DNA from 3 places in the Frankia sp. AgPm24 genome. Region 3 is predicted to be linked to each of the others. Evidence: riboswitches for the same ligand, from Rfam matches in the RefSeq annotation. Region 3 holds a riboswitch; each other region holds the start of a gene.

Region 1 (10,080 bases), on a different contig from region 3:
CAGAGGCCGGCCTCGATCGCGTCGTCTTCGGCGTCGAGGCGGCAGGTGCCGGGTTCGGTGGCGGTGAGCCAGAGCCAGATGTGGTCGAAGGGCTCATTGGCGACCACGTGCACATTGGACCAGACGGTGGTGGCGGGCTCGGTGAACACGCCGCGCAGCGCGTGCGGGTCGATGTTCTGGTCGGTGTCCCAGTAGAGCGCGACGTTGTCGGTGATGGTGCCGGTGCGTTCCCCGGTCGGCACGATTCCGATCATCGGGATGAAGCCGCAGAGCCGGCTGTTGTCCGCGCGCAGGTGGGTGTCGTGGCGGGTGAAGGCGACGCTGCGGGCCTGGCCGCGCCAGTGCAGCGGGACGACGAGGGTTCCGCCGACGCTGAGTTGATCGAACCAGGCGGGGGGTAGGTCCCACGGCCCCACCGTGACGATGATCTTGTCGTAGGGGGCGTTGCCGGCGTGGCCGAGGGCGCCGTCGGCGGTGACGACCTGTACCTGCTCGAAGCCGGTGTCGGTGAGGGTGCGGCGGGCGTGGTCGGTGACGTCGGGGTGGATGTCGACGGTGGTGACGCTGCCGGTGTCACCGACGAGGGTGGCGAGCAGGGCGGCGTTGTAGCCGGTTCCAGCGCCGATCTCCAGGATGTGGTCGCCGGGTTGGGGGTTGAGCTGGTCGAGCATCATCGCGACGACGGTGGGCACGGAGATGCAGCTGGCGGGCCGGTCCTTGCCGGGCTTGATGGTGATCGCCCGGTTCTGGTAGGCCTCCTCGGTCGAGGCCGCGGGTACGAAACGGTGCCGGGGCACGGAACGGAACGCCTGTTCGATCCGGGTGGAGTGCAGGTGGCCGGCCGCACGGATATGGATGATCATGTTCTCGCGGAGGTCTTCGGGTCGGGTGCTGGTGGCGTTGGTCATCCGGTTCCTTTCACGGCCAGTGCGGAGACACTGATCGGTACGGGTGGGGCGGTGAGCAGGCAGGCATCCCAGTCGATGTCTGCGGGCAGGTAGGTCAGGGCGACTCCGCTGTGGCCTTCCAGCAGTCCGCTCGCGCTGGGGGTGTTGTGGAGGGTCTTCGGGTTTCGTTGCTGCCAGCGGCGTTCGAGGTCGGCCAGCGCCTGGGCGCTGTCGCTGTCGGGTTCGGTGTCGGTGAGGGTGCGGCGTGCGGTGTGCACGAGTCCGGCCCAGCCGTGGCAGAGCGAGTCGTCGCGGAGCTGGTGGAGTTGGGCGTTGTCGGTGATGCAGGCGACGAGCGCGGCCTGGGCGGCGTCGATCCCGGCGGGATGGTGCAGTGCCTGGGCGGCGAGGTGGCGGGCGTGGGTCAGGCCGGGGGTGCCGTAGCACCAGGAGGGGCGTTGTGGGCCTGGCTGGTCGACGGCGGCGTTGGCCCATTCACGGGCGGAGATCATGCCTGGCCACCAGGGGCTGTGCTGCGGGCCGCAGCGCCAGGCGTCGAGGAACCGGTCGATGCGTTCGATCGCGTCGGCCTGGCCGGGCACGGTCATGCCAGCGATCATGGCGGTGGACAGCAGTGCGAGGGGTCCGGTGATGCCGTGTGCGATGCCGAGGTTGGCGTGGCCGGTGGGCCAGCGTGGATCGGGACGTCCGGACGGGCCGTGCGGGGTCCACCAGCGGGGCAGGGTGGTGCCGCCGATGCTGACCGGCTGGGTGAGTCGGACGAGGTAGGACAGCACCTCGCGTAGTGGTGCGTCGCCGGGGTGGGTCGGGTCGGCGTGGTGGGCGTGCAGCAGGCAGACGCCGAGTCCGGTCAGCCCGTTGATGAGGTCGAACTCCCCCAAGTCGGCCAGGACGCCGTGGTCGATCCGTTCGTGCGCCTGAGCCAGACGCACGCGGACGATGCGCACGGTGTGCTCGTCGAGAGCACGGAGCGTTGAGCTGTAGGCGGGCAGGCCAGTGGTGCGCAGCACGAACGCGACCGCCGGGGCGCCTCGGAACAGGCTGGCATTCCGGTCGGCGGCGACGGGGCGGGCGGTCATCGCCTTCACCCACTGGTGCGCGGTGGCCCAGTCGCCGATGCCGGCATGGGCGTAGCCGATGTGTAGCAGTGCCAGGCCGGCCGCCCCACCGGCGAGGGACTGGCCCCAGCCGGGGCTGGGTTCGTGGTCGGGTGGCGGTGTGTGCGGGTCGGTGTAGGTCACCGGGCGGCACCGCCGGGTCGATGCCGCCCGTGGAGGGCGGCGCGGCGGGCCAGGCGCCGGCAGGTGCGTTCGCTGTCCTGGTCGATGCCGACGAGCCGGTTGTGGTGCAGGTGCAGCAACGACTCCGCCACCACGTCGAGGTTCGCCTCGGGCGGCAGCGTCTTGCGGTAGCAGGCCAGCGCATTGGCGCGACCACGCCATGCCAGCGCGGTGTCAGCCGACCAGCCGGGCAGCACCGGCAGCCCGCGCGGGTCGGTCGCGAGCGCTATCGCCTGGCTGGCCACCGTCCGGTCGACCATGCCGGCCGCCGGCTCCGGCCGGGTGATCAACCAGTTCCTCGCCTCGTCGGGATCGTCGAAGAAGCCGCGGACAAGGTCGACCATGCTGGCCACGGCCAGGGGGATATCCGCCGTGGTGGACGGGAGCTGGCGCAGCAGGGCGGCGGCGAGGGTGGAGTCGGCGGCGAAGACGCGCTCGGCGGCGTCCAGTGCTTCGCCGTGCCCGTAGCGGCCGATCTCCGGATGGTAGGTGTCGATCACCAGCCGTCCGATCAGTCCCGCCTGCCGCATCTGCCGCGTCCACTCCCCGACCGCGCTGGAGTGTTCAGCGTAGCGATCGGCGGTGGTGCGTAGCCGTAGGCGCAGGTGGTCCCGTTCGTGCGCGCTGCGGTACCGCAGCCACCAGCAGTCAGGTGCGCCAAGGCTGGCCAGCAGGCCTGGTAGCTCCTCGGTGACCAGTTCACCCATCCGTTCGGGATGGGTGAACAGCTTCATCGACAGCCACCGGGTATCCGGCGCGCCGGGCAGGTGCCCGCTGGTGTTTGTCACAGCGGGCAGCGCGCCGCGTAGGGGGTTGGGCGCCGGGGGGCGGGTGCTGACAAGGGGCAGCGCGATCTCGTGGACGTGGCCGCCGATCCACCCGTACTCCGTCGCCGCCGTGGCGGGGGTGAGGATCGTCTGACCGCGGCGGGTGAGATGGGCGCGCAGGAGCGCGGCGTGCGCCGGCTCGTCGAGGGTGAGGCGCAGCGTGCGGTCGGCGTCGCGCAGCTCGACGACCTCAGGACAGTTCCAGCGCCCACGCCACCGGTCGAGTGTCGCCCGCCACTGGTCAGGGCCCGCCCCATGTGGTGGGAGGTCGGCGGACGTGAGCCGCCACTGAGCCGGGGACAGGACCGTGCGCCGGTAGTGGACCGCGGGTAGGAACGGCAGGTGGGCGTGCGGGCCCCAGTCGAACTGATACCAGGCGGCGGAGAACGCCCGTGGTAGGTGGGCCAGGAACCGGGCCAGGGGCGCTGGTTGCTTGTCCAGGGCGAGCGCGTGAAACACCTGCGGCTCGAGGATCTGGCGGCGCGCAAGGCTGATCAGGTGCAACCGGTCGCGGGTCGCGGTGATCCCCAGATCGTCGATTGTCAGCTGGCCGGTTTCGTCGGGCCGGCGGTGTTCGCCCAACGAGAGCAGCTCATCGAGGTAGGGCGGCACCCGGGCGACGTTCTCCGCATGCGGGTAGAACGGCCCGAACGACAACTGCACCCGCTGCGCGCCCGCGGTGGCGGCAGGCAACGCGCGATAGGCCTGCGCCAAGCCGGAGCCGCTGGCCATCGGGGTGAACCGGCTGGTGAGCGTGCCAGCGGAACGTGCCGGTGCCACGGTGAGCAGGAAATCCCCGCGTTCCAGCGCCTGCGTGGTGGCCGCGTGGATGCGAGCGGCAAGCTCCACGTGCGCCGGGATGTACCGCTCATCCAACGTGTCGCCAGTCACCTCGTCGATGAGAGGGTCGGTGAGAACGATCTCGCGGGTGCCGTCCGCCAGCGCCTGCCAGGCCAGCGCCAGCAGCCGCTCATCACGTCCGGTGATCTCCGGTGCCGGCGAGGGCAGCACACTCGCGCTGTAGCCCGACGGATATCCCAGCCCGGCGTCGGGCTGAACAACGTCGGCGAGCGCCACTACGGTGCCCGTGCCGTAACGATCGACGAACGCGGCATGGTAGTCCCGCCACGACGCCTCGCCGTTCGGCTGCCGGCTCAGCCGCAGCAGCGCGCTCGCGGCACGTTCCATCTCGTGGGCGACCTCGAGGGGCAGCGTCACCGCGCAGTCGAGCAGCAGGTCCACCGCCACCGGGGTTCGTCCCTGTGCCGACAGCTCCCGCATCCGACGGGTGAGCATCACGCGCACACGCCTCTGCTCGTCTCGGCTGGTCCCCTCCGTGTTGTGGCGGCCCATCGTGGCCACAACGCTCTCCAGCTCCCGCACCGTCGTCGCGACGGCCGGCACGCTCGCGGCCTCGACCTCGCGTAGCCGGTCCATCAGGTACGCGAGGGGGTCCGTGATGGTGAAGGGAGCGCGCAGACTGGTCAGCAGGTAGCCCTGCCGCACCAGCTCGGTGAGCATGACCTGCACCCGGGAGCGGTCCACGGCGAAGTCCTTGCTCAGCAGGTCCAGCAGCCAACCGAAGCGGACCGGGGCTGCCGCCAGGGCGGCCACGGCCTCGACCGCGGGGGTGCGGCGGATCGTCACCCGGTTCTGCCCCTGGGGGATGTCAAGTCGGCTGCCGCGGCGCACCGCGAGATCGGTGACCATCACCGGCAGTCGTTCCAGCAGATCCGGGCACCCCTCCAGGCGGCTGATGATGTCCGCCAGCCATCCGGTGTCAGCCCGGACCACACCCCGATGCTCCCCACCCCACTCCGCTCGCGCCGCAGCACCCAAAGACACAGCGGCGACGCCTGCGAACAGACCGAAGGGGGTGGGACGGCCGATACTGCGCAGGAGATAACGAATGGTGGAGGTCGTTGCACCGCGGATCTGCTTGTCGCTCACAGCACGTCCGGTGCGGATCGCGTCGACACCGGCGCCCAGCGAGGGACTGGCCTGGCGTATCGCGTCAGCAAGCTCGGGCCTGGACCACATCTGCTCCAGCCAGCGCCGGCACCCAGCCGTATCGGTCAGGTCAGGCCACCGCTGCGAGGCGTCGGACAACGGCACGGCTGCGGCCCGCAGCAACGTAACCTAGACATGCCGGTAGAGCGGCGTCCGGTCGCGGGCACCCATCGAAACCTCCAGACCGTCATCACGACGAAGAACGGTGACAGGCCGGGGTCCCACCCGACCTGTCACCGCGAAGCAGCGGACCTACACCCCGCCTGAGACACACGCCGACGCGCAGGTCGGGTCGCACCCGTCGTCGGTGCCGCCCTTGCAGCCCGCGAGTGCGTCACCCGGCGGAACATCCGTGATGATCCGCACGTCGAGAGCGAAAGGGTCCTCGACGACCGGGCTGGTCGCCGGCGAGAGGAGGGGATGGAATTCGGAAGTCAGGGTTGTGGTCACGCTGCACCTTTCACTCGACACATGAGGTCTCCTACCGCCTGGCCGTGGAAAAGCGGTCGTCAACTGCCCGGCGTGGCGCTCACTGTCCTATCCACCCGATGCTTCTGCGATCCCCGGTGGAGCTAGCCCCAGTGGGGCTTGCCAGCGCCGCGGTCGAACCCACCAACGAACAGCCAGCGCCGGGCTACCCTGTGAACTTGCCCGAACACCGTCTGGGAAGGCGGCCCATGGCTGGTCCAGAACGACAGCGCTGTCAGTTCTGCAACACCACACCGAGCGCCACCACGCCGATGTGCAGCGCCTGCACCCGCGCCGCCGGGTTCCGCAAGCCAATCCCCGAAGACTTCTACGAGGATGCGGAACTACGCGCCGCCCTAGCACGCTACGATTTCGGCCCGGTGTTCACCGCGGTCCGCCACCACACGGGACTGTCCCAACTTCAACTCGCTGACCTGCTGGAACTCTCCCAATCACGGGTCTCGGCCGTCGAACGCGGCGAACGGCGACTCACCCACGTCAGGCTGGCCGCCCGCCTGGCCAACCGCCTGGGGATTGCACCCCGCCTACTTGGCTTCCCCGGCGAAACCCCGGGTAGCGTTGTGATGCAGGAGGAGGTGAGTTGGTTGGAACGCAGAGACTTCCTCGCCCTGGTTACCGCTGCCACCCTGGGATCGAACCTGCATCCCGAACTCAGCCGGTTGGGCTCCCTGCTGCCCGGCGACATCACACCCGCGTCCCGGCCCCGCATCGGCGCCGCCGACGTCGACGTGATCGAGGCCATCACCGACGGGTTCCGCCGGGCCGACTTCGCCCACGGCGGTGGCCTGTACCGTGCCGCCGCCGTCACCCAGCTACACCAGGTACGCCGACTCGAGGATTCCTCCTGCACACCGCAGGTCCGGGACCGGCTGCTCATCGCCCTCGCCGACCTGGCGAGCATGGCTGGCTGGATGGCCTACGACGTCGATGACCACGACGCCGCTCGTCGCCTGTGGACCTACGCCCTCGACACCGCTCGCCGTGCCGACGACCACCCGCGCGCGCCGGACCTCACCGTGGACCTCCTTCTGGACCTGGCGCATCAGGCGCTGCACCTGCACAGCCTCGACCCGGTCGCACACGCGGCCCGCGCGGACGAAGCGCTGCGCCTGGTGCAACTCGCCTCTGCCACCGCCGCCAACCGCCGCCACCCCGTCAGCACCATCACCCAGGGCTACCTGTTCGCCGTCCTCGGATGGTGCCGGGCCGCCCTGGGCGAACCCGAGCCCACCCGCCGCGCCATCGGCAATGCCGAAGACACCTACGCTGCTGCCGACCCCGCCACAACCCCACCGTGGGCGTGGTACGTCACCGACGCCGAGATCACCGCCCAGCAAGGCCACTCCCTGTACCTGCTGGCACTGACCCACCCGGAGTTCGCAGGCGAAGCCATCGAAAAGCTGGCCACCGCCGCAGCGAGCTACGGCCCGGAATACGAGCGCAGCCGCGCTGTCATCCTGCCCCCGCTGGCCTCCGTGCAGTTCCAAGCCGGAGACATCACCGGGGCGGTGGCCACCGGCCACGGCGCCGTGAACGCGATCACCAGCCTCTCCTCCACCCGCGGCTACGCCCGGCTGCGCGTGCTCGACACCATGGCCGTTCCGCACAGCAACCAGCCCGCAGTCGCTGACCTCCGCGATCACATCCGCAAGGCACTGGTCGCCACGACGACGTAGACCGCCCCATCCCGAGCACGGGGCCGCTGGAGCTAACGCCGCATATGTACTGGCGCGACGCGAACGGGTGCCTTCTGCCTTGACGACGAGGGACAGGCGGTCTCGTCGTCCCCCATGGTCATCGTGTCTCTGGTCATCGTGGGGTGCGCCGGCTGCGTCGATGGCGGTCAGGTGCCGACCGGCCGCGTTTGTGAGGTGCGGACGAAGGAGCTGGCGTGCTGCCGGTGCTCGTGGTGTCCGCCATGGCCGTGGTGGGCCAGTGGGTGGGGTGGTCGAGGCCGGTGGGCAGGCGGGTGGTGGCGTCGCCGCGGGCGGCGGCGAGCTGCATCGGGGTGAGGAACCACGCCCCGCGCAGGTCCCCGCCGCGCAGATCCGCCCCGCGCAGGTCGGCGCCGCGCAGATCGGCGTGGCGCAGGTCCGCGCCTCGCAGGTCGGCGCCGAGCAGCAGACGTCCGGTGAGGACCACGCCGCGCAGGTCCGCGCCGGCCAGCCGGGCGCCGATCAGATCCCCGTCGCGGACCCCGCGCCCACCGGCCCCGCGGGTGCCGGCGTCGTTCGGGCCGGCCCGGCCGGTGGACGGGGCGGCCGGGCCGCGCAGGACGGTGCTGGCCTCGGTGAGAGCGAGATGGACGGTGCGGCGGTGGAGGTCGAGGTCGACGGCGCGCAGCCGGTCCGCGTCCGTGGTGGTGGTCAGGGCGAGGGTGGCGGTGAACAGTTCCCGCAGGCGGGCGGCCAGCGCCGCGGTGTCCGAACCCGACGGGTCGAGGGCGCTCAGGGCGGCGCCCAGGTGGTAAAGCGACTCGTGGAGGACCCGCAGGACCCCGAACACGGCGAACATCACCGGCGCGTCGCCGGGGTGGGTGCGCCAGGAACGGCCGGCGAAGGTGACCTGGGTGGTCTGCTGGCCGGCGCCGAGACAGTCGAAGGCGACGCAGCCGGCGAAACCGCGTCCGGTCAGCTCGGTGTGGATACCGCAGCGATGCTCGCCGTCCAGATGCCGGCAGGCGACACCGGGGGGTTTGCTGATCGGGAAGTCCGCGGACGCGGTGAACCCGGGCACCACACAGCACAATCCCGCGCATCGGGCGCAGTCGGCGCGCAGCCCGGCCCGTACCCGCGCCACGTCCACCAGGGTGAGCGTGACCGCCGTGGCCCGGCCGGCGGCCGGGACGGACCCCGTGGCCGTCCCCGTCGTCCCCGTCGTCCCCGGGTCGGTGCAGGCGGGTGCGGGGGGTGGGCCGTCCGGTCGGGGGGTGGACACGGGGGGTCTCCTTCGCCTCGTCCCACCGGGAGCGCGGCACGTCGGCGGGTCGGGCCGGCGGGTGGGGCCTGGACGACGACGCCACCGCGGCCTGGCGGATGTGACATGCTGGCGGACGCGACAGCTAGCGGAGGAAGCCGGTGCGAATCCGGCGCGGTCCCGCCACTGTCACCGGAGAGCGCCGCCCTCCACGTGCCCTACAGCCACAGGGGCAGGTCACGACCGCCAGCGCGGTTGGAAGGCCGACGGCGGCGCGCAGGATCCGGGAGCCAGGATACTCCGGCCGTCGCGATGGACGACCACGGGCGAGGACCTGGGGAGGACCAGCGGCATGCCAGCACCACCCACAGCACCATCCGGTTCCACAGCAGCACCCGGTTCCGCGGAACCGGCCACGGCGCTCCCATCCGGTTGCGCGCAACCGTCGAGTGTCACCACCTCGCCGGCGGGTCGGGCCGATCCGTTCGCCGCGGACCGGGTCGGCGGGTTCCCGCTGGCGGCGGTCGTCGGGATGGACGATCTGCGGCTCGCGTTGCTGCTCAACGCGGTCAGCCCGGCCCTCGGCGGGCTGCTGGTGCGCGGGGAGAAGGGCACGGCCAAGTCGACCGCGGTCCGCGGGCTTGCCGACCTGCTCGCCCCGGTCGAGGTGGTCCGCGGCTGCCGGTTCGCCTGCGCCCCGGCCGCCCCCGACCCGCGCTGCCCGGACGGACCGCATCCGCCCGCCTCCCCACCCGGCGCGGACCCCACGTCCACCTCGTCCGCGTCCACCTCGCCGGTGTCCGTGTCGGTGGTGCGGCCGGTGCGGCTGGTGGAGCTGCCGGTCGGCGCGTCCGAGGACCGGGTCACCGGCAGCCTCGACCTGGACCGGGCGCTCGCCGACGGGGTGAGTGTGCTGCGTCCGGGGCTGCTGGCCGCGGCCCACCGCGGCATCCTCTACGTCGACGAGGTGAACCTGCTCGGCGACCATCTCGTCGACGTCCTGTTGGACGCGGCCGCGACCGGTGTCGCCCACGTCGAACGCGACGGGGTGTCCGCCCGGCATCCGGCGCGGTTCGTGCTGGTCGGGACGATGAACCCCGAGGAGGGCGAGCTGCGCCCGCAGCTGCTCGACCGGTTCGCGCTCACCGTCACCGTCGCCGCCAGCCGTGACCCGCGGCTGCGCGCCAAGGTGGTCCGTCGCCGCCTGGCCTACGACGCCGACCCGGCCGGGTTCGTCGCCGCCTGGGCGCCCGCGCAGGCCCGCCTCGCCGCCCGGGTGGCCGCCGCCACCGTGCGCCTGCCGGCGGTGACCCTCACCGACGCCGCGTTGGACGCGATCGCCGCGATCTGCGCCGGCCTCGACGTCGACGGGATGCGCGCCGACGTCGTGCTGGCCCGCACCGCGCTGGCACTCGCCGCCTGGTCGGGACGCGACACCGTGCGCGCCGCGGACCTGCGCACCGGCGCCCGCCTCGCCCTGCCGCATCGGCGCCGCCGCGGCCCGTTCGACGCCCCCGACCTCGACGACGCCACCCTCGCCGCGGTCCTCGCCGACGCCCTGGCCGGCCTCGATGACGCCGTGGCCGCCGAAAGCAGCGCCCGTGAGCAGGCCGAGGCCCGCCGCCAGGCCGGCGCGTCCTCGAACGCCGC
Region 2 (10,080 bases), on a different contig from region 3:
TCGTCCGACCGTCCTGCGAGGTGGCGGGGCCGGTCAGCCCGGTGCCACCCTGACCATCCGCGCCGCCCGGTCCGGCGGGAATCCCCGTCGTGCCGATACCGGCTCCCGGCGACACCGGCACGCCCCCGGGCGTCCCTCCGCTGACCTGGGATGTCGGTGTCGGAGCCGACGGCGAGTCGCCACCGCCACCGAGCGCGGCGACCACCACCGCGACGAGCACCAGGGTCAGTCCGATCGCACCGATCACGACCCACCGGCGGTACTCACCCATCCGGGAGCGGGAGCCCGGAGCCCGATGCCCGCCACCGCCACCGCCACCGCCAGTCGACGAACGCCGATCCCCCGCCCCGCCTGTGCCCCCCGGACGGACCGGACGTTGACCGGACGTCCCACGCCCGCCCGCGGCACGCACCGCGGTCTCGGCCGCGGCCGCCGAGACGGCCGTGGACGCGGCGGCGGGAGCACCAGCCGCCTTCTTCGACGCCGCGGCACCACCGGTCAACGGCGGGGCCATGACCGTCACCGCGGAGTCGGGATGCGAACCGCCCGCCGGCTCCGCCCGCCCCGCCGATGCGCCCGACGACCCCGCCGACGCACGTGACCCCGCCGACGCACGCGTGCCCGCCGACGAACGTGATCCGGAAGTCGAACGCGGCGCTGACGGCGAACGCGCCCCCGAGGACGAGCGGGCTCCGGACGAGCGCGCCCCGGGCACAGCCGTCCGACCGGCCGGTGGTGGTACCAACTCGGTGTGCTCGGTGGGAGCCGTGTCGAGCCCGGGGTGTGGCAGGGGCAGGGACGGCGGCACCGGAGTCGGCGTGGTGACCGGTTCCTCGGCGTCGGCCTCGTCACCGGTCCTGGCGTCGCTCTTGGCGTCGGTCCCGCTTGCGGTCCCACTTCCGGTGCCACGTGCGGTCTCGGTCTTCGGCTCGGTCTCGGATGCGGTCCGCGCGGCGGCTGCCGGACGTCCCGTCGCTGACCGGAGCATCGAGGGGATGGCCACCGGGGTGGTCGCCGGCTCGTCGAAGCCGGCCACCGCGGAACCAGCGGCATCCGCGGGGGATGACGGGTCCGCAGGCGACGACGGGGACGACGGGGACGACGGGGACGAGGGATCGACGGGAACGGCCGCCTTGTCGCCGGTGGTTGTGGCCGGCAGCGACGTCAGCAGCGCCGCCGCCTCGCCGGACGCACCCGAGCGGACGGCGACAGGCACCCAGGAGGGAACACCGGTCCGCGAGCGGACCTGCTCAGGCACGGGAATCGAGTGGACCCGGCTCGAGGCGGGGGGCGTGTCCAGGCCAAGACCGGCGGCCATCCCCGCGAGACCAGGCAGCAGGGCCCGCAGCTGATCGACGTCGGGCCGCTGCTGCGGGTCCTTCGCGAGCATCGCGGCCAGCACGGCCCACAGCTCGTCGGGGATGCCCGGTGGCCGTCCCGGCGCGAGGTCCGCGTGCGCACGCAGGATGGAGAGCATCTCCCGGCCGGCGAACGGCGCGACGCCACAGAGCATCTCGTAGAGCATCGTTCCGGCGGCGTAGACGTCCGCGGCCGGGCCGACCACTCCCCCGTCGACGCTTTCCGGCGCCATGTACAGCGGGGTGCCGAGCATCCCGCCGGGGACGGTCAGGCGGGTCGCCGAGGCGCACAGCCCGGCGATCCCGAAGTCGGAGACCTTGGGCTGCGAGGTCCCGTCCCGCCGGTCGAGCAGCACGTTCTCCGGTTTGAGGTCACGATGGACGATGCCCAGCCGGTGCGCGGTCGCCAGCCCGGTGAGGATGTCGACGATCAGGCCGACCGCCTCGGCGGGCGGTAGCGTGCGCCGTCGATGCAGTTCCTGGCGCAGGTCCGAACCGTCGACGTACTCCATCACGATGGCCAGATCACCGCGTTCGGCGACCAGGTCGTGAATGGCCACCACGAACGGCGACTGAACCCGGATCAGGATGGCGCGTTCCCGCATGAACCGGGCGACCACGCCAGGGTCGGCGGTGAAATGTGGCAGCAGCAGTTTGAAGGCAAGAACATTGCCTGCCTCGTCATGGCCGCGCCACACCTCGCCCATGCCGCCCCGGCCGACCCGGGTCAGCAGGGTGTAGGAACTTCCCAGCCTTCTAACCACTGCTTCTTCTCACCACTGCTGGCCATCACCACTTCGCTACGCAGTTCCAGGTCGATTCCGCCGGCGTCTCCCCCATGCGTCGCGCGCGTCGCCCCCTCCCGCGCCGGAGCCGGCAGCCTGACTGCCGTCGTTCTCCGTACGCCCGCGGGCACGGACCACTACCCGGCGGTCCCAGGTGCGGTCCCTGGTCAGGATGCCGGACGACGTCGAGCGCACGGTCCGAGGTGAATATGGGTTTCATCACCGGGGGTGGACGGTTCCCCCGCGAACCCGTCGGTATGCCAGGCCGCGGCCACCGCGACGGGTCCGCGACCCGCCCGCGTCCGGGTGGCCACCACCATCCCGAGGGCCACCTGGATGGCCCGAACGGGCAGCCCACAAACGGGCCCGGTCCCGAACCCCGACCGAGACCCTGGAATGCCGAAGGGGCCTGGAATGCCGAAGGGGCCTGGAATGCCGAAGGGGCATAGCCCCAATACCGAACGCCGCAGACCTGATACCGAACGCTCGCAGCGCTGGAACCGAGGACCGAGGACCGAGGACCGAGGACCGAGGACCGAGAATCGGGGACCGTGGACCTGATGCCGAGGCCTGGTAGGTGTGATGCCGAGGGTTGTTCAAGGATTGCGACCTCTCCCCTGCCAAACAACCCTCGGCATGCGGCCGAGGCCGGCATGTGCACGAGCGGACGAACAGGCGGACGAACGGGTGGATGAACGGGCGGATGGGCGAACGACCGACCGTGGCCTCGTCACGGCTCGGTCTGGGTCACGGCTCGGTCTCGGTCTCGGTCTCGGGACGGGCCTGCCACCGCTCGCGGTGCAGGACGTCGGCCAGCGGGCGGCGTCGGGCCCAGCCGTGCCGCTCCAGGTCGGGCAGTTCACGCAGGGCCGTCACCGGGCCCAGGCACAGCCAGGCGACCGGGCGGATGCCGGCCGGGATCGCGAGCAGGTCGCGGACGAACGGTTCGCGGTAGAACGACACCCAGCCGACGCCGAGGCCCTCCGCGGTCGCGGCCAGCCACAGGTTCTGCACCGCCAGGCAGACCGAGTAGAGCCCGGTGTCGGCGATCGCATGCCGGCCCAGCACCGCGGGGGCACCGCGGGCCGGGTCGTAGGTGACGACCAGCGACAGCGAGGACGCCAGCACCCCGTCGATGCGGATCGGGGCGAACCGGGCGGCCTGCGCGGCGTCCAGGGACTCGGTGAACACCGCCCGCTCGCGCTGGACATGCGCGGCGAAGGCACGCCGGGTGGCGAGGTCGGTGACGACGACGAAGTCCCAGGGCTGGCTCAGCCCGACACTCGGCGCGGCATGCGCGGCGGCGAGCACGCGGTGCAGCACCGCGTCGGGCACCGGGGCGCCGGTGAACTCGCCGCGTACATCCCGGCGGCGATACAGCAGGTCGTAGAGGGTTTCGGTCTCGATGGTGCGACGATCACGTTCGGTGGACACGCCAGGCTCCCGCTGCCGGGCCGCCGGTGAGGGCGGCGCTGTGGCGGGGCCGGTCTTCGGACTCCCGGATCGACGCCGACCGCCCGCCTTCCCAGGCCGATCCGGCCCAGTGGCTGCGTGGGAGACGCGTGGGCGGCTGCTCCCCGGTCACCGCGGCGGGCCCGTGCCGGACTTCCACCGGCTTCCCGATTCTTCCCGGTCACCCGGGACACCCCGCATACGTTGCCGGGGCGGACGCTACCCGCTCGCCGGGTCCGGCCTGCCGGTTCGTCACCCGTCCGGGCCAGTCACGCGCGGGACGAACGGCGCGACCGTCGGCGCAGGAGCGGCGGGAGAGCCGGCGGGTTGCGGCCGAACCGTGAAAACGGCGCCCGGGCCCCATTTCCCGAGGACTTTTCACTCCGGTATGGTTCCTCCGAGCAGCCGGGCTCACCGGAGTGCAACTGGTCGGATCACGTCGGACGGGGAGCAGCGTGACGGTCGGCCCGGGATTCCCGCCTGGCGAACGTCCAGTGCCGGGTGTCGGCGCTGGCGGCCGGTGGGAGCTGCCCGGACTACCCCTTCGCCCGCACGATCCGGACGAAATCGGACCATATCGCCTGCGGCGTGTTCTCGGCGAAGGCGGGATGGGGACCGTCTACTATGCCGCCCGCGACGGGGCCGCCCCGGTGGCGGTCAAAGCCATCCGTTCCGAGTACGTCCTCGCGCCGGGTTTCCGGGGCCGATTCCTGCGGGAAATCGAGAACGCCCGGCAGGTGCAGCCCTTCTGCACGGCGGCGGTCCTCGACTTCGACACCGGTGACACTCCCTACCTGGTGACGGAGTATGTCAACGGCCCCGATCTGCGCCAGCAGATCACCTCCGGTGTGCCGCTGTCGGAGCACGACACCAAACGGTTCGCGATAGGTGTGGCCTCGGCGCTGCGGGCCATTCACAACGCCGGGGTGGTGCACCGGGATCTCAAGCCGGCGAACGTGCTGCTGGCCGTTCTCGGCCCGCGGGTCATCGACTTCGGGGTGGCCGCGGCGCTGGTCGGGCCCGCGCGCACGGGGGCCGACCGCGGCGACGATCCGGACGTCCCGCAGTGGCTGACCCCGGCCTACATGGCCCCGGAGCAGGCGCAGCGCGCCCGCCATCAGGGCAGTTTCGACATCTCCCGGCCGGCGGACGTCTTCGCCTGGGCCGGTGTGGTGCTGTACGCGGCGACCGGCCGGGCGCCGTTCGGTGAGGGCAGTTTCGCGGAGCTGTTCGACCGGGTCGTCTACGAGGAGCCGGATCTGTCCGGCCTCGCCCCCGACCTCGAGGTGATCGTCCGCCGGGCACTGCACAAGAACCCCTACCGTCGCCCCGACGCCGGCCAGCTGATCGCCAGCCTGCTGGGGGACGCCGAGGTGGAACCGGCCGACCAGGTCTGGGAGACCACGATCATCGCGCCACCGCGGCAGACGGTCCCCGAGCCGACCGGGAGGCCCCCTGACCTCCGGTCCCTGAACGGCGATGCGGGCGGCGCGAACGGCGCGGGCGCTGGGATCGCCACCGGCACCCGGGCGCCGGAACCGGGGCGGCCGCGGCGCCGTCGGCGCGCGGTGGCGGGCCTGATCGTGGCCATCGCGGCGGTCCTGGCCCTGGTCGCCGTGCTGGTGCCGACCTCGCCGATCTCCCCGTGGCATCCCTCCGCCCAGCTGGGGGCATGCGCGAACGTCAACATCTACACCGGGCAGCACGGCACCCCGTACAACGCCTACGGCAAGGAACTGGCCGCCCGCATCACCAAGCGCTATCCCGGTACCACCGTGGATGTGCTGGCCACCAACGGCACCGGCGACAACCTGCTGCGCCTGCAGGACCCGGCCGGCGCGACCTGCGCGACGGCCGTGGTCCAGCTCAACACCACCGTCGACGCGCGGTTCGGGGTCAACCAGTTCAGCAACATGCCGCTGACCGACCTGCGCACGGTCGGCCCGCTCTGGTTCGACCTGCTCCACCTGATCGTGCGGGCCGATTCGCCGATCACCACCGCGGCGCAGCTGTGTGACCGCAGGATCTCCACTGGTCTGAAAAGCTCCGGCACCGAACAGCTTGGTCAGGTGCTGTTTCAGAACCTGCTGAAATGCACACCGTCGAAGGTGGCCAGCGACCTTCCCCGGGGCCTGGCGGATCTGGCCGCCGGCCGCATCGACGGCCTGTTGTGGGCCGGCGGGGCACCAACCCCGCAGATTGTGCGGGCCCTGGGTGACGGGCTGCGGATACGGCTGTTGCCGCTGGCCGACGAACTTCCGGCGATGATGGCGAACTGGGACGCCGCCTACCGCTTCCGGCTCGGCGACAGGTTCATCGCCGGCCGGGTGTACGAGTCGGTGCCCGTGACCTCCGGCGACTATGGCGACGTGCCGGCGGTGAACACCATTGGTGCGCCCAACGGGCTGGTCGTCGACAAGGGCGCCGATCCTGATCTGGTCGCTTTCGCCGCACGCACCCTGGACATCCACCGCGCCGACTTCGAGCGGGCCCTGTGGGGGGCCGACGACGGGCGGCAGTTCCGCTCCGTCCACGACGCCATTTCGACCAGCTCGCTGTACTGCCTGGTCCCCCTGGCCAGCGCGGCCGAGAAGTACTACGAGGGCCTCGGTATCCGGGCGTCCTGCGCCTCGCGCTGATCCCTCGGCCGACCGTCGCCTTCCCCTTGTGTCACAGGGGATCGCCGCGTCACAAGGGCTGGTTGTGCGACACTCGAAATGCGGCCTTGACCTTCTGCCTGACAGGTGACGTTTCGGCTGCCGGTTTCGGCCACCGAGCGGAAACCGTCGGGGATGAACGGGAGCGCCATGGCTGACGCCACCCTCGGTCTGTACCTTGCCGACGTACGCGGGCTGAGTCTCGACAGACTCCGAAACAGCTCCGATGACACCCTGCGCCATGAGGTCGATCGCCTGCTCGACGACCTGGACCTGCGGTGCGCCTGGAGCAGGCGGGGCACCGGTGACAGCGGTGGCTGCTGGCAACGGCTGCGCTGATGCCCGCCGTGCCGCCTGGCCCGGCTCGCTCTGACCCGGCGGTGGGGCTGCACCGGCTGTCGGGGTCCGACCTCGACAGCCTGGCCCTGGGCGGGCTCGAGCCGGCCGTCGTGCGGCGCCTGCTGGACGCCGAGATCAGCCACCGCCGCATCGCGATGCGCGCGGTCCTCGAGCTGCTCGGCACCCGGCCGCAAGCGTCCGGCCCGCTGGCCCCGGTGGACGAGGCGTGGCAGCTGCTGGTCGAGGCGGAGCGCCGCAGCCCGCCGGCCGTGCGGGCGGTGCTCGACCAGCCGTTCACCGGGGCGTGGGCCGCCCGGCTGCTGCGCCGGCTGCGCGACCAGCCGCCCGCCGGCGTGCCGCTGTGGGTGGACGTCGGTTACCTGCACGCCCTGGCGGCCGCCGCCGCGGTGCGCGCCGGCTGTGCCGGTAGCCTCACGGTTCCCGCCCGCCACGGTGTCGTCCATCTGCCCTCCCTCGGCCACGCGCACCTGATGGGGCTGGACCCCTGGGACATCGCGACGGTCACCAGCACGACCATCGATTCCAGTACGACTCCCGGCACCGGCACCGGCACCGACCCGGACAACGGCCCGGACAACGGCCCGGGCAGCGGCCCGGGTACGGCGGTGTGGATCGTCGGCCCCGCGGACAGGGTCCGCGTTCCCGGTCCCGACCAGCCGGGCGGCCCGCCGGCCCCGGATGATCAGAACTCGGCGCCTCGATGGCGCCGGACCCGCACGGTCGACACCGGCCTGATCATCGAGGATGCCGACCCGTACCGCAGGGCGGACAGTGACGCCCGGCCGGAATGGCTGCCCGCCGCGGAGATCTCGCGGTGGGAGCGGCGTCTGGGCGCGGCCCGCGAGGTCCTGCGCACCGGTCATCCCGGGACCGCGGCGGCGGTCGACGCGGCGATCCTCACGGTCGTACCGGCTCCGTCCACCGCCCGTTTCCGATCGTTCAGCGCGACGTCCGGCGATGCCGTGGGCAGTGTCGTGATGTCGATGCCCACCGACGCGGTGGACGGCGCGGTCACCCTCGTCCACGAGGTGCGCCACTGCGTGCTGGGCGCCCTGCTGCACCTGGGTGAGCTGGTCGATCCGGCGGCGGCGCCGCATCTGCGCCGGGTCCCCTGGCGCGACGATCCGCGGCCCGCGCGCAGCGCCCTGCAGGGGGTGTACGCGTTCTTCGGCGTCACCGACTTCTGGCGTACCCAGCGCCGACGCGGCGCGGCGCAGGAGGCCATGCTCGCGCACCTCGAGTTCGCCCTGGGCCGCCGCGCCGTGTGGGAGACCGCCTGGGACCTGCTGCGGACCGGCCCGCTGACCGCGCTCGGGCGCCGTTTCGTGACCGGTGTCGTCACCACGGTGACCGGCTGGCTGACCGAACCCGTCCCGGCGCAGGCCGACCGTCTCGCGGAGCTGGTGACCGCGGATGCCCGCGCGTTGTGGGAGCTGCATCATCTCGCCGTGGCACCGCGGGCGGCACGCGCGCTCGCCGCGGCCTGGCGGGCGGGCGACGCGGCGCCCGTGGGGTCGCCCGCACCGGCGCGGCGACTCGAACCCGATCCGGATGTCCGCGCCCTGGACACCCGGGCCTGCCTGGCCCGGCTGTGGCTGGCCGACCGGGATGCCCTGCGGCGGATCGAACGCGACGAGCCGGCGCGGGCCTACCGCGGCGCCACCACCGCCGACTGCGCCCTCATCCGCGGCGACCATGATCTGGCCCTGACCCGCTACGCGGCGCTGCTGCGTCAGCCCGGTGAACAGCGGGGACAGACTGGTGAGCAGCGGGGACAGCCCGGTGAACAGCGGCGGCGGGCGCTCGTCGGGCTGGGCCTGGCCCTCGGTGAGCGGCACCCGGCGGGCCGCGTGCTGCTTCGACGGCCCGACCTGGTCGCGGCCGTGGCCCGGGAGATCACCGGTGGGGCCCTGCCGGCGCGGCTGGTGGAACTCGCCGGGTGGCTCGCCCCGCTCGTCCCCGCGCGGGAACAGTCGGGTCAGATGGGCATCGGGTCGATGTCGCAGTCCAGCCGAATCCAGGCGACCACCTGACGCGCGGCGGGATGGTCGCGGCCGAGCACCGTGTCGATCCGGATCAGGGTCCTGGCCTGTTGCTCGCGTGCCTCGTCGGTGCGATCGAGGGCCCGCAGGTCCATCGCGAGGTTCGCCGCGACCGCCAGGGTGGAGGGATGGCGCTCGCCGAGGGCACGCGTCGAGATCGCCAGCGTCAGTTCGTCGCGGTGCGACGCCGCGGCGAAGCGTCCGAGTGCGTGCAGATCGCTGGCCAGGTTCGTCGCCGCGGCGAGGGTGCTGGGATGCTCGGCGCCGAGCCGCTCGGTGTAGGCGGCGAACGTCTGCTCGTCGCGGTCGAGGGCGTCGGCGGCGCGACCGGCGAGACGGTCGATGACGGCGAGGTTGACCGCCGCCGCGAGGGTGTGCGGATGTGCCTCGCCGATCTTGTCCGTGTAGCGGCGCAGCGTCCGCAGGCACACGTCGCGGGCCTCCTGGAGCAACCCGGCGTGGCGCAGGTCGATCGACAGTCCCAGCGCCGCGGCCAGGGAGGACGGGTGTCGGCCGCCGTAGCGGTGGAAGAAGCGCTGTTCGACATCGCGCGACAGCACCAGCGCCCGCGGGTGGTCACCGGCCTTGCGATGGGCCACCGCCAGGTAGCGGATGGCATGCAGCCGGGCCGGATGGTTCTCGGTGAGGTCGTACACCCGCCGGAAGCGGGCCTCGATGTCCTCCTGCGCGGTTCGGGCGCCGAGATAGTCGCCGAGCTCACGGCGGTCCAGGGCGACCCCGGTCAGGCTGGTCAGGCTCTCGGTGTGGTCCTCGCCGTACAACCGCACCGCCTGCGTCCAGGTCTGTTCCCCCAGCACCAAGGACTCGCTGTACCGGCCGAGCAGACGCAGGCACACCGCCACGTTGTGGGCGGCGCCCAGGGTCTGCGGATCGTCGGGGCCGAACGCCCGGCGGGCACGGGTGTGGGCGTCCTGCGCGATCTCGAGCGCCGCCGCGAACTCGCCGCGCCAACGCCGGTCGGCACCGATGTTGCCCATCAGCTCGTTGGTCATCTCGGCGTCGGGGCCGTTGACCCGCATCGACAGTTCGTAGGTGCGCTGGTTGACCTCGGCGGCCTCGGCGTAGCGACCGACGACGACGAGCCCCCAGCCGAAACGCAGGCTCATCTGCAGGGTGTAGGGGTCCTCGTCGCCGAAGTCGGCCCGCCAGGCCTCGCTCACCCGGCGGGCGAACTCGGCACTGCCCTCGTGATCACCCCAGGACCACAGGTAGTCGCACAGGTTGATCAGCAGCTGACGGACCCGGGGGTCCTCGCACCGCTCGGTGTTGGAGGCGACCATGTGCGGATAGAGATCCGCGTAGGTCGACCACAGCGCCGGGTTGAGCGGGTCGTTCGGGTCGCTGGCCGCCAGCATCACATGGGCGCCGTGGCGCATGGTTCCCTGCTGCGGCGGGGTCATCCGGT
Region 3 (10,080 bases):
GGTGCTTCACCAGAGTCCGGGAGGAGCGACCGATCCGTCGCCGGTGCATCGAGGACCCAGCGCTCTTCCACCGCGGTGATCTTCCAGTAGCCGATCGCCGCCGCCCAGACGACGACGAACAGGCCGACGATGAGGTAACCCACGTTCTGCAGGTTGAGATCGGCGATCCAGGTGCTGACCGGGTCGGTGAGGTCGAGCTTCTCGTGGAACACACCAACCAGCTCGATCGTGCCGATGAGCAGGGCGACCGCGACGGACAGGCCGGTGATCGTGAGATTGTAGTAGATCTTGCGAATGGGGTTGGCGAACGCCCACCGGTAGGCGACGTTCATGAACGCGCCGTCGAGGGTGTCGAACAGGGTCATGCCGGCGGTGAACAGCAGCGGAAGCACCAGGATCGCGTACCAGGGCAGACCGCTCGCCGCGCCGGCCCCGGCAAGTACCAGCAGGGTGACCTCGGTGGCGGTGTCGAATCCCAGGCCGAACAACAGGCCGATCGGGTACATCTGCGCCGGATGATTGATGGATTTCATCAACGGCCGCAGGATGCGGGTGATGAATCCGCGGTTGTCCAACGCCTCGTCGAGAGCATGAGCGTCATATCCTTCGGTCCGCGCCCGCCGATAGACCTTGACGATGCCGATCAGCGCCAGCAGATTGAGAATACCGATCAGGTACAGGAACGTCCCGGACACCGAGGTACTGATGATGCCGAGGGTCTGATGTGCGCCGGAATCCTCGTCGGCGAGGCTGGAGACGGCTTTCGCGCCGACGGCGACGAGCCCGGCCATGCCGATCACGGTGGTGGAATGGCCGAGGGCGAACCAGAATCCCACGGAGACCGGACGTCTGCCGTCGGCCAGCAGCTTACGGGTCGTGTTGTCGATCGCGGCGATATGGTCGGCGTCGAAGGCATGCCGAATCCCCAGAGTGAAGGCAGTGACGCCCAGGCCTACCCCGAACACCTGTGCGCCGAGTTTCAGGTGCTGGGGGGCGACGCCCACGAGCAGGACCATCCAGGCGACGACGTTCATCACCAGGATGACAGAAAGAATCACTGCGATGTTGCGCCATTCGGCGCGACCGAGTCGGGCAGAGGAGACGGCAGACAGGGACACCGGGATTCCTTTTCCAGCACCTCGTGGACAGGACAAAGCAGCGCCTTGGCCGGTCTCCTGGCTCGCAGGCCCGGATCGCTCCGGTGCCGGATCCGCCTTCCCGGACACGCGTCCAGTGGCTTTGTGAACCCGACTTCATCTGCTTACAGTGGCGAGGGCCGCTTCGGCATCACACCGAATTCCCGAGCACCAAGGGCAGCAGCACGTTAGCGCCTGTCGTCGCCTCCCCGCAAGCCCGCTTGATCGACCGGGGACCGCCGTGGGTGACCGCGGGGAGCCCCGGTGCCGGGCAGGCACGCCGTCCCGGGCCGAGGCGGATGCCCCGGCCGGATGCCCGGCAGCCCAAAAAAATCAAGAAGAGGTGCTTCTCCGACAGACTGTAGGAGATTTATGGTCCGAAACTGGAGGGGTCCGCCGAGCTGCCGGGCAGCCGGGTCGAATCCTGAACATTGTGATCACTCTTCGCACCCCGGGAGCCGACATGGCCGAGTCCGGAACTTCCCGTCACGTTCTGACCTTCTGCGGCAAGTGCAGTTGCGGCTGCCCGGAGCTGTTCGTCGACCATGACGCGCGGCCGGAGCGGCGCATCGTACTGACCGACGATTTCGGCCAGCGTGTCCAGATGAGCGTGGAACAGCTCCAGGTCATCGTCGACGAGGCCCGATCCGGGCAGATCATGTCTCTGGTCGAGACGGAACTCGCCCTGGGCGTGGCCTAGGCTCGCCGTCCTTTCCCGGCCTGTTGCGCCTGATCTGTTGTGCGACGGTGCCACACGCCACAGTGACATCATTCGGCACACACCCCGGCATCTACTACGCTCCGTCGAAAGTGCCTCAAGGGTGAGGCTCGACCAAGGGCAGGAGCGTCCATGACAGCGCTGACGATGCAGGTTCCCGACATCAGCTGCGGGCATTGCAAGGCGGCGATAGAGGAGGCGGTGGGCCGGGTTCCGGGCGTCACCGCGGTGTCGGTCGATGTTGCCGCCACCTCCGTGCGGGTGGAGCGGGCCCACGGGGCCGACACCGCGGCTATCGAAGCAGCGATCGTCGAGGCCGGTTACACCATCGGGACCGTCACCGTGGCCTGAGCGAGGTGAGCGTTTCCATCGCCGACATCCAGGCTGGCCGTTCTCGGCAATGCCCGGCGGCGGTGGCCGGGACCGCCGGACAGCCCGCGGGAAGGCGCGCACAGCATTCCCGCCGAGACCCAGGAGGCAAGGGTGTCGTCCAAGGCCAGGCCAACCGGCACCGCTGCCCAGCGGCAGGCCCGTGTCGCGGCGATGCGGGCCGCGCAGACCCGCAAGGCCCGCCAGCGCCGAGCGTGGTGGATCAGTGGCGTGGCGGTCGCGCTCGTCGTCGTGGTGATCGGCGTACTCGTCGCCGTGAAGGTCTCCAGCGGTAGGGACACGCCCGCTGCGGTGGCCAGCGGTCCCGCCTCCGCCGCCGTCGTCCATGGCGTGACCGGCGTGCCGGCGGCGACGCTGGCGAAGATCGGCGCGGGCAGCGCGCAGAAGCTGCCGACGCCGATCTCCGCCCCGGCGCTCACCGCTGACGGGAAGCCCCGGGTGCTCTACATCGGCGCCGAGTACTGCCCCTACTGCGCGGCCGAACGATGGCCGATGGTGGTCGCGCTCTCGCGCTTCGGTACCTGGTCCCAGCTGCAGGCGACGAGTTCCTCGGCCTCGGACGTGTTCCCGCGTACGCCGACGCTGTCCTTCCACGGCTCGGCGTACGCCTCGGACCTGGTGTCCTTCACCGGTGTCGAGGAGACGACCAACATTGCCTCGGGCAACGGCTACACCCCGCTGGACACGCCGTCGGCCGCCGACTCCGCGCTGCTTGCCAGGTACGACGCCCCGCCCTACCTTGACGCTTCGAGCGCGGGGGCCATCCCTTTCGTCGACCTCGGCGGCAAATACATGATCAGCGGGGCCAGTTACAGCCCGCAGGTGCTGGCCGGCAGGACCCGCGAGCAGGTCGCTGCCACGCTCACCGACCCGAACAGCCCGATCGCCACGGCGATCGACGGCACCGCGAACGCCATCACCGCCGCGATCTGCGAGCTCACCAACCAGAAGCCGGCTACCGTCTGCAACGAAAGGACCATCACCCAGTTGCAGAGCGGGATCAATGCCCAACGCTGACGCCGACACCGACCGACCCGTCGCACCCGGCGGATTCGGCCAGTCGCCGAGCCAGGCCGGCTCGGCGGTGCCGGCCTGGCTCCCCCTGACGGGCCTGACGATCGTGGCCGCGGGTCTCGCGGTCGCCACCTACCTGACCGTGGCGCACTACGACACCGCGTCGCTGCTCGCCTGCCCGGGGACCCGGGTCGTCAACTGCGAGAAGGTCACGACCAGCCCCGAATCGGAGACCCTGGGCATCCCGGTCGCGCTCCTCGGCCTGGTCTTCTTCGCGGTGATGGCGCCGCTCACCCTTCCGGTCGCGTGGCGGCTCGCCCATCCCGTGGTCCGCTACGGCCGACTGCTGTTCGCCCTGACCGGCGTCGGGATGGTCGTCCACCTCGTCTACACCGAGCTGTTCACCCTCGACGCGATCTGTCTGTGGTGCACGGCGGTACACGTCCTGACCATCGCTCTGTTCGCCGTCGTCGTGGCCGGCACCGTCCTCGCCGAGCCCGACGACCAGGCCGCAGCAGACGATCACGAACTCGGCTGATCACCCTCCGGCCTCGCGCCGAGGATCATCGCGGACGTCGGGGCTGGCGAAGGACGCCGCCCGCATGGTCACCCACGGGGCACTGATCTGCCCCGCGGCCACCGACCTGTTCCGCAAGGGCGTCCTGCGCACGGCCTGACCAGAAGCGCGTCCTGCTCATGGCCTGACCAGTGCCGGGACTGCGCCGATCGCAAGATCAGGGGCGGCTCCGGAGCCGACGTTCCCCGATCGGCGACACGCCTGTCCGCGCCGTGGTCACCCTTGCCGCCAAGACGGCTTCCATGCATAATGAAAATGATTCCCGTATCCGTAATCATTAGTGGTGGACGGCTGGGGACTCGTCGGAGCGAGGCCGTCGCAGCGCCGATCCAGCGCCCCTGACCTGTGGTCCCATCCCGACGGCGATGGCGACCGCCCCATGATCTGGAGATTCCTGCCATGACCCGCCATGCCCTGACCCGCCGCTTACCAGCGCCCTGCGCGATCCTGGTGTTCGGCGCTCTGACGTTGGCCGCGTGCGGATCGGGAAGCGCCGCGGGCAGCACCGTCGGTACCGGTGCGCCCACCACAGGCGGCGCGGCCGGGGCGGTGAAGGTGGTGGCCGCGGAGAACGTCTGGGGTGACATCACCCGCCAGATCGGCGGTTCCCACGTCTCGGCCACCTCGATCATCAGCGATCCGAACACGGACCCGCATCAGTACGAAACCGACGCGCGCGACGCCGCCGCCGTCAGCAGCGCCGCATTCGTGATCGAGAACGGGCTTGGTTACGACGACTTCGCCGACAGGCTGCTGAAGGCCGGGCCGAACTCGACGCGCAAGGTCCTGTCGATCGCGAAGGCGGTCGGAGCCGGCGGAGACAATCCCAACCCGCACCTTTGGTACAACCCCGCCTATGTGGTCACCGCCGCGCACACGATCGAGACTCGGCTCGCTACGGAAGATCCCGCCGACGCGGCCACGTTCCGGACCAATCTGACGAGGTTCCTCGCCGGTGAGGCGCAGGTGGCCGCGACCATCCGCCAGATCAGAACGCGCTACGCAGGTGCCCCGATCGCCTACACCGAACGGGTCCCCGGGTACCTGGTGACCGCCGCCGGGTTGACGCTGGCCACGCCGGCGTCGTTCTCCCAGTCGATCGAGGATGGCAACGACCCGTCCCCGGTCGACACCGCCGCCTTCGATGCCGCTCTGACTGGCAGGAAGGTCCGGGTACTGCTCTACAACGGACAGGTCACCAGCCCGATCACCGAGCAGGCCCGGGCCCTGGCCAAGGCCAACGGCATCCCGGTCATCGGGGTCACCGAAACCCTGCCCCCGGACGAGAAGGACTTCCAGACCTGGCAGAACGACCAGGCCAAGGCCATCCTCGGCGCACTGGGCGGCTGATCATGCCTCCTACCATCCGCACCCCGGGTCGCCGCGGCGACCCGCCAGCCACAGCCACAGCCACAGCCACAGCCACAGCCACAGCGCATGATGTCCCCGACCGGGCCGGCCATGCCCCCGCCAATGCCCACCCACCGGTCGCGGACCCGGCTGTGCGGCTGTCCGGTGCCACCCTGCGGTTCGGACAGCGCGCACTGTGGGACGGTCTGACCCTCGACGTGGCGGCGGGGGAGTTCCTCGCCGTCCTCGGCCCCAACGGGGCCGGCAAGACCAGCCTGCTCAAGGTCCTGCTCGGCCTGCACCGGCTGTCCGCTGGCACCGTCACCGTCTGCGGGCACACCCCCCACCGCGGCAGCGCCCACGTCGGCTACATCCCCCAGCAGAAGGCGTTCGACCCGGACCTGCCGCTACGGGGCAGGGACCTGGTCGGCCTCGGCCGGGACGGCCACCGCTGGGGTGTGGCCCCACTCTGGCGCGGCCGTCGGAACCGGGTCGATCAGGCGATCGCCGCGGTCGGCGCCGCCGGCTACGCCGACACCCCCGTCGGGTTGCTCTCCGGTGGCGAACAGCAACGGCTACGCATCGCCCAGGCCCTGCTCACCGACCCCGCCGTCCTGCTGTGCGACGAACCGCTGCTGTCGCTGGACCCGCACCACCAGCACGCCGTCAGCAACCTGATCGACACCCGCCGCCGGGCCGCAGGCACGGCGGTCGTGTTCGTCACCCACGAAGTCAACCCGATCCTGCCACTCGTCGACCGGATCCTCTATCTCGTCGCCGGCCGCTGGGCCATCGGCACCCCCTGCGAGATCATGACCGGCGAGACACTGTCCGCGCTGTACGGCACCGACATCGACGTGGTGCGCGTCCGCGGCCGGATCGTCGTCGTCGGCGCCCCCGACGCCGCCCACGCCGAACCAGGCCGCGGGCATCACCACCCGGCCGGCCACGACCACGCTCCCGCGGAAACCTGACCGGCGATGGGCCTGGACTTCTACCTGCACCAGCCGTTCGCGCAGCATGCCCTCGCCGCCGGCACCCTGGTCGCGGTCATCACCGGGCTCGTCGGCCCGTTCGTCGTCACCCGCGGCGCGGCCTTCGCCGTCCACGGCACCGCCGAACTGTCCTTCACCGGCGCCGCTGCCGGCCTGCTCATCGCGAACGACCCCGTCATCGGAGCACTGCTGGGCAGCCTCGTCGTCGCCACCGCCATCGGACTGCTCGGCGCCCGGCAACGCGAACGCGACTCCGCGATCGGGGTCATCCTCGCCTTCGGCCTCGGCGCCGGGGTCTACCTCCTCTCCCACTACCACGGGTTCGCCACCGAGGCCACGAACATCCTGTTCGGGCAGATCTTCGGCGTCTCCAACCGGCAGCTCCTCCTGCTCCTGGGCGTCGCCTGTCTCGTCGCGGTCACCATGGCCGTGCTCTACCGGCCGCTGCTGTTCGCCTCCGTCGACCCCGACGTCGCGCAGGCACGCGGCGTACCCACCCGCGCCGTCGGTGTCGCGTTCCTCTACGTCCTCGCTCTCACTGTCACCGAAGCCGCGCAGATCGTGGGGACCCTGCTCGTCCTGAGCCTGGCCATCACCCCGGCCGCCGCGGCCGGACGGCTCTCCGCCCGGCCCGCCACCGTCACCGCACTGTCGGTGACGTTCGCGCTCGTCGCCGCCGACGGCGGCCTCCTCGCCAGCCTGCAGACCAACGTCAAGGCCAGCGTGCTCGTCTCGACGATCAGCTTCGCCCTCTACCTGGGCGCCCGCCTCGCCGGCACCACCCTGCGCACCCGCCGGCGTCCGCACCACCCTGCGCACCCGCGCCGCGCCCGCCCCGGGTAGCGGCTACAACCCAGGAGGTACCCATGTCCCTGACCGTGTCGCCCAGCCTGTTGGCGCAGGCCGAACAAGGCCATGTCGACGAGGCCGACTTCCTCGCCTGCATCCGCGAGTCCCTGCCCTACGCCTACGACCTGGTCGCGCGGCTCGCCGGCGAACTACCAGCCGCGGCGGCCGATTTCACCGACAACCAGCTCCCGCCCACGGGCGACACAGAGCAGGGCCAGCTGCTGCGCGCCATGGCCAGCACCGCGATCCGCGCGGCCCTGGAACGGCACTTCGGCGTGGCGCTGGCCTTCCAGAACTGCCACCGGCTGGCCGCCTTCCGACCCGAGGCCACCGCCGGTGAGCAGTACCGGCGGTTCGTCTCCCCGCAGAGCCAGGTCCTCAACCAGCAACCGGGGTTCGTCAACTGCTGACGTGGCCGGAATCGACCGGAACGCATCCCGGCCGCCGCGTCGTGCCTGGTAGGACGATGCGACGGCCGGGTAGCCCAGGCCCGATGACGGGCCGGTCAGTCCTGGGGTGGGCTGGTCGGCCCGGCCTTGGCCGGGCGTCGCCGGCCCAGGAGGTAGCCGCCGGCTCCGAACACCACCGCCAGACCGATCCCGAGACCGCCCAGCACCCGGGCGGTGGTGTCCGACGAGGAGGCGGAACCGCGTGCCGTCGTCTGCTGGTCGTCGGCGGAAGCGGCGGAGGCAGGCGCCGACGAGGCGGCGGTCAGGGTGAGGACGGGGGCGGGGTCGTCCGGTTCGGGCTGTCCGGGCTGCTCCTCGTCGATCCAGCGGACGATCTCCCCGCTCGAGTAGGTCTGCAGCGCCTTGAAGGTGAGGGTCGGAGTGTCGGGAAGCTGCCCGGCCGTCACGGTGAAGTCGGCATAGCCACCGGCGGGAATCGCGTCGGCCGGGCTGTTCGCGGTCCAGGTGACCCGCGAGACGGCATCGGTGATCGTCCCGTCATCGGTCTTGACGGGTGGCTTCAACGCGGTGTTCGTGACGGCGAACGTCCAGCCGGGATGGGGGGCGACGAGCACGCCGAGCAGCGGCGTGGCGGTCGGGAACGCGACCTCGAGTCTGGTGGTGGTGGCGTTCGGGCGTTCGTTGGGGACGCGGAAGGCGAGCACCGCGTCGGAGGTGCCGCGGGTGGGGTCGTCGGCGTGCACGGTCACGTGCGCCGAGGCGGGCGCGGCGACGGCGAGCGCGAGCACGCCGGCAGCGATGCCCACGGCGGCGAGGCGGCGCCATGGCCGGCGCAGGGGCGAAGGAGGCAGTTTGACATCCTCCCCGGCCTGAAGACCGGGGATTCCTACCCTCGCGGGCAGGTTTTCCTGTTTCACTGACAGACGCCTCCCCACTCTAGGAGCGGGGTGGTCTCACTCCGTCTCCGCAGGCGATCACGGCGAGCCCCGCCGCGAGAACATTCCGTGCCGCGTTCACATCCCGATCGTGGACCACACCGCACCGGCAGACCCATTCCCGAATGTTCAACGGCAGCTTCTCGACCAGCGTCCCGCAGGACGAGCAGGTCTTCGAGCTGGGATACCAGCGGTCCACCGCGACCACGTCGCGTCCGTACCAGCCGGCCTTGTATTCCAGCATGGTCCGCAGATCCCGCCAGCCCGCATCCGCAATCGCACGGGCAAGACCGTGGTTACGGACCATGTTCCGTACGGTGAGATCCTCGACGACGATCGTCTGGTTCTCGCGAACGAGTCGAGTCGACAGCTTGTGCAGATGATCCCGCCGCCGGTCGGCGATCCGACCGTGGATCCTCGCGACCTTCAGCCGGGCCTTCGCCCGGTTCGCGGAGCCCTTCTTCTTCCGGGACAGCTCCCGCTGCGCCCGGACCAGCCGGGCCCGGTCGGTCCGCTCGTGCCGCGGGTTGGCGATCTTCTCCCCGGTGGACAGCGTGACCAGCGACGTGATGCCCACGTCCACCCCGACCTGCCCGCCCGCCGCCGGCAACGCCTCGATCGGGCAGTCCACCAGGATCGACACGTGATACTGGCCCCGGCTGTTCCGGGACACCGTCACCCGCGACGGCACCGCGCCTTCCGGGAACGGACGGGACCAGACGATCCGCAGCGGCGCGGCCTGCAACGGGCCTTTCGACGGCTCGGCCAACCACAGAGTGCCCGGGTCCCGTTTCCACCCGGTGAGCATCAGATCGGTTTCCCCGTGGCTGATCCGCCGCCGTTCCTGGGACCACACCCGGCGCCGTTCCGCAAGCGCCCGATTGTAGACGTAGCGGACACAACCGAACGTTTTCGCGAGGTTCTCCATCTGGCCGGGGGTCGGGTAGAAACGGTAGCGGTACGCCCGCTTCACCACCCGACTTCCCACACCTGACAGAACACACGATTCCCCGGTCATTCTCGCAGCCGAGTTGACGCGCGGGCCCCGCCCTGAAGGACGGGGCCCGCGCTACGTTTCCCGGTCACAGGTGGCCTTTTCTCGGTGAACGGTGCGGATGCCGGGGCGGCCCGAGCGCTACGGTGCTGGGCGGTCACCGGCGTGCAACAACGCGGAATGTCCGTCGGATCCAGGTGTCAGGCCGCGAGGAGGTTCGCGGCGAACCGCCCCCGCGGGGGACCGCGACGCACCACGATGTTCACCAACAGGGCGGTCGGGCCGGGTATCCACAACTCGTCACGCGCTGGCCGCACGAGCCTCGGTCCCGCGACCGCGGGCACCTGGATCGAGCCGGTCAGCAGCCGTACCACCACAACGGCCAATAGCGAAACCGCCGCCTCGGCCAGGATCACCGCGGCGGTGACCGCCGCGTCGCAGCGGCACCAGGCCGGACCCGGTGGCCAGCAGGTGCCCCGTCACGACCGGCACCATCGGCGCTTCGGTGGCATGGAACAGTACGTGCATCCCGACCTGCAGGCCGATCATCACGGCGTTCGTCGTCGGCAGGTTCCGGCGCCGGCCGGCCAGCGGGGCGCTGACCACGGCGACCGCGGCCGTAGCGAGAGCGAGAACGCCCATCGCGGGCGCCCCCCGTGTGCGGCCAGGTGCGCTGCGGTGGCGACCGCGACGCAGGCGGGCGAGAAGACGA

The links. A riboswitch is a leader RNA that binds a small molecule or an ion and turns the genes downstream of it on or off. The one in region 3 is predicted to bind cobalamin.
Region 1: another riboswitch for cobalamin. It lies ahead of MXD61_RS06705 (VWA domain-containing protein); the one in region 3 lies ahead of MXD61_RS05990 (HoxN/HupN/NixA family nickel/cobalt transporter).
Region 2: another riboswitch for cobalamin. It lies ahead of bluB (5,6-dimethylbenzimidazole synthase); the one in region 3 lies ahead of MXD61_RS05990 (HoxN/HupN/NixA family nickel/cobalt transporter).

Annotation. Positions count from the first base shown of each region.
Region 1 is NZ_JALKFW010000144.1:12,540-22,619, reverse strand. It holds gene fxlM (methyltransferase, FxLD system) at 1-908, opposite strand, end outside; gene MXD61_RS06725 (lanthionine synthetase C family protein) at 905-2,149, opposite strand; gene MXD61_RS06720 (lantibiotic dehydratase) at 2,146-5,130, opposite strand; gene MXD61_RS28730 (FxLD family lanthipeptide) at 5,278-5,475, opposite strand; gene MXD61_RS06715 (helix-turn-helix domain-containing protein) at 5,520-7,190, shown strand; gene MXD61_RS06710 (pentapeptide repeat-containing protein) at 7,324-8,451, opposite strand; cobalamin riboswitch at 8,582-8,731, shown strand; gene MXD61_RS06705 (VWA domain-containing protein) at 8,963-10,080, shown strand, end outside.
Region 2 is NZ_JALKFW010000203.1:71,521-81,600, reverse strand. It holds gene MXD61_RS18710 (serine/threonine-protein kinase) at 1-2,122, opposite strand, end outside; gene bluB (5,6-dimethylbenzimidazole synthase) at 2,891-3,577, opposite strand; cobalamin riboswitch at 3,607-3,808, opposite strand; gene MXD61_RS18700 (serine/threonine-protein kinase) at 4,015-6,234, shown strand; gene MXD61_RS18695 (hypothetical protein) at 6,403-6,591, shown strand; gene MXD61_RS18690 (HEXXH motif domain-containing protein) at 6,591-8,645, shown strand; gene fxsT (FxSxx-COOH system tetratricopeptide repeat protein) at 8,591-10,080, opposite strand, start outside.
Region 3 is NZ_JALKFW010000138.1:182-10,261, forward strand. It holds gene MXD61_RS05990 (HoxN/HupN/NixA family nickel/cobalt transporter) at 1-1,118, opposite strand, end outside; cobalamin riboswitch at 1,148-1,327, opposite strand; gene MXD61_RS05995 (hypothetical protein) at 1,600-1,836, shown strand; gene MXD61_RS06000 (heavy-metal-associated domain-containing protein) at 1,987-2,205, shown strand; gene MXD61_RS06005 (DUF929 family protein) at 2,338-3,261, shown strand; gene MXD61_RS06010 (vitamin K epoxide reductase family protein) at 3,248-3,796, shown strand; gene MXD61_RS06015 (metal ABC transporter solute-binding protein, Zn/Mn family) at 4,235-5,185, shown strand; gene MXD61_RS06020 (metal ABC transporter ATP-binding protein) at 5,338-6,159, shown strand; gene MXD61_RS06025 (metal ABC transporter permease) at 6,166-7,023, shown strand; gene MXD61_RS06030 (SCO5389 family protein) at 7,047-7,439, shown strand; gene MXD61_RS06035 (YcnI family protein) at 7,535-8,356, opposite strand; gene MXD61_RS06040 (RNA-guided endonuclease InsQ/TnpB family protein) at 8,376-9,347, opposite strand; gene MXD61_RS06045 (hypothetical protein) at 9,669-10,010, opposite strand.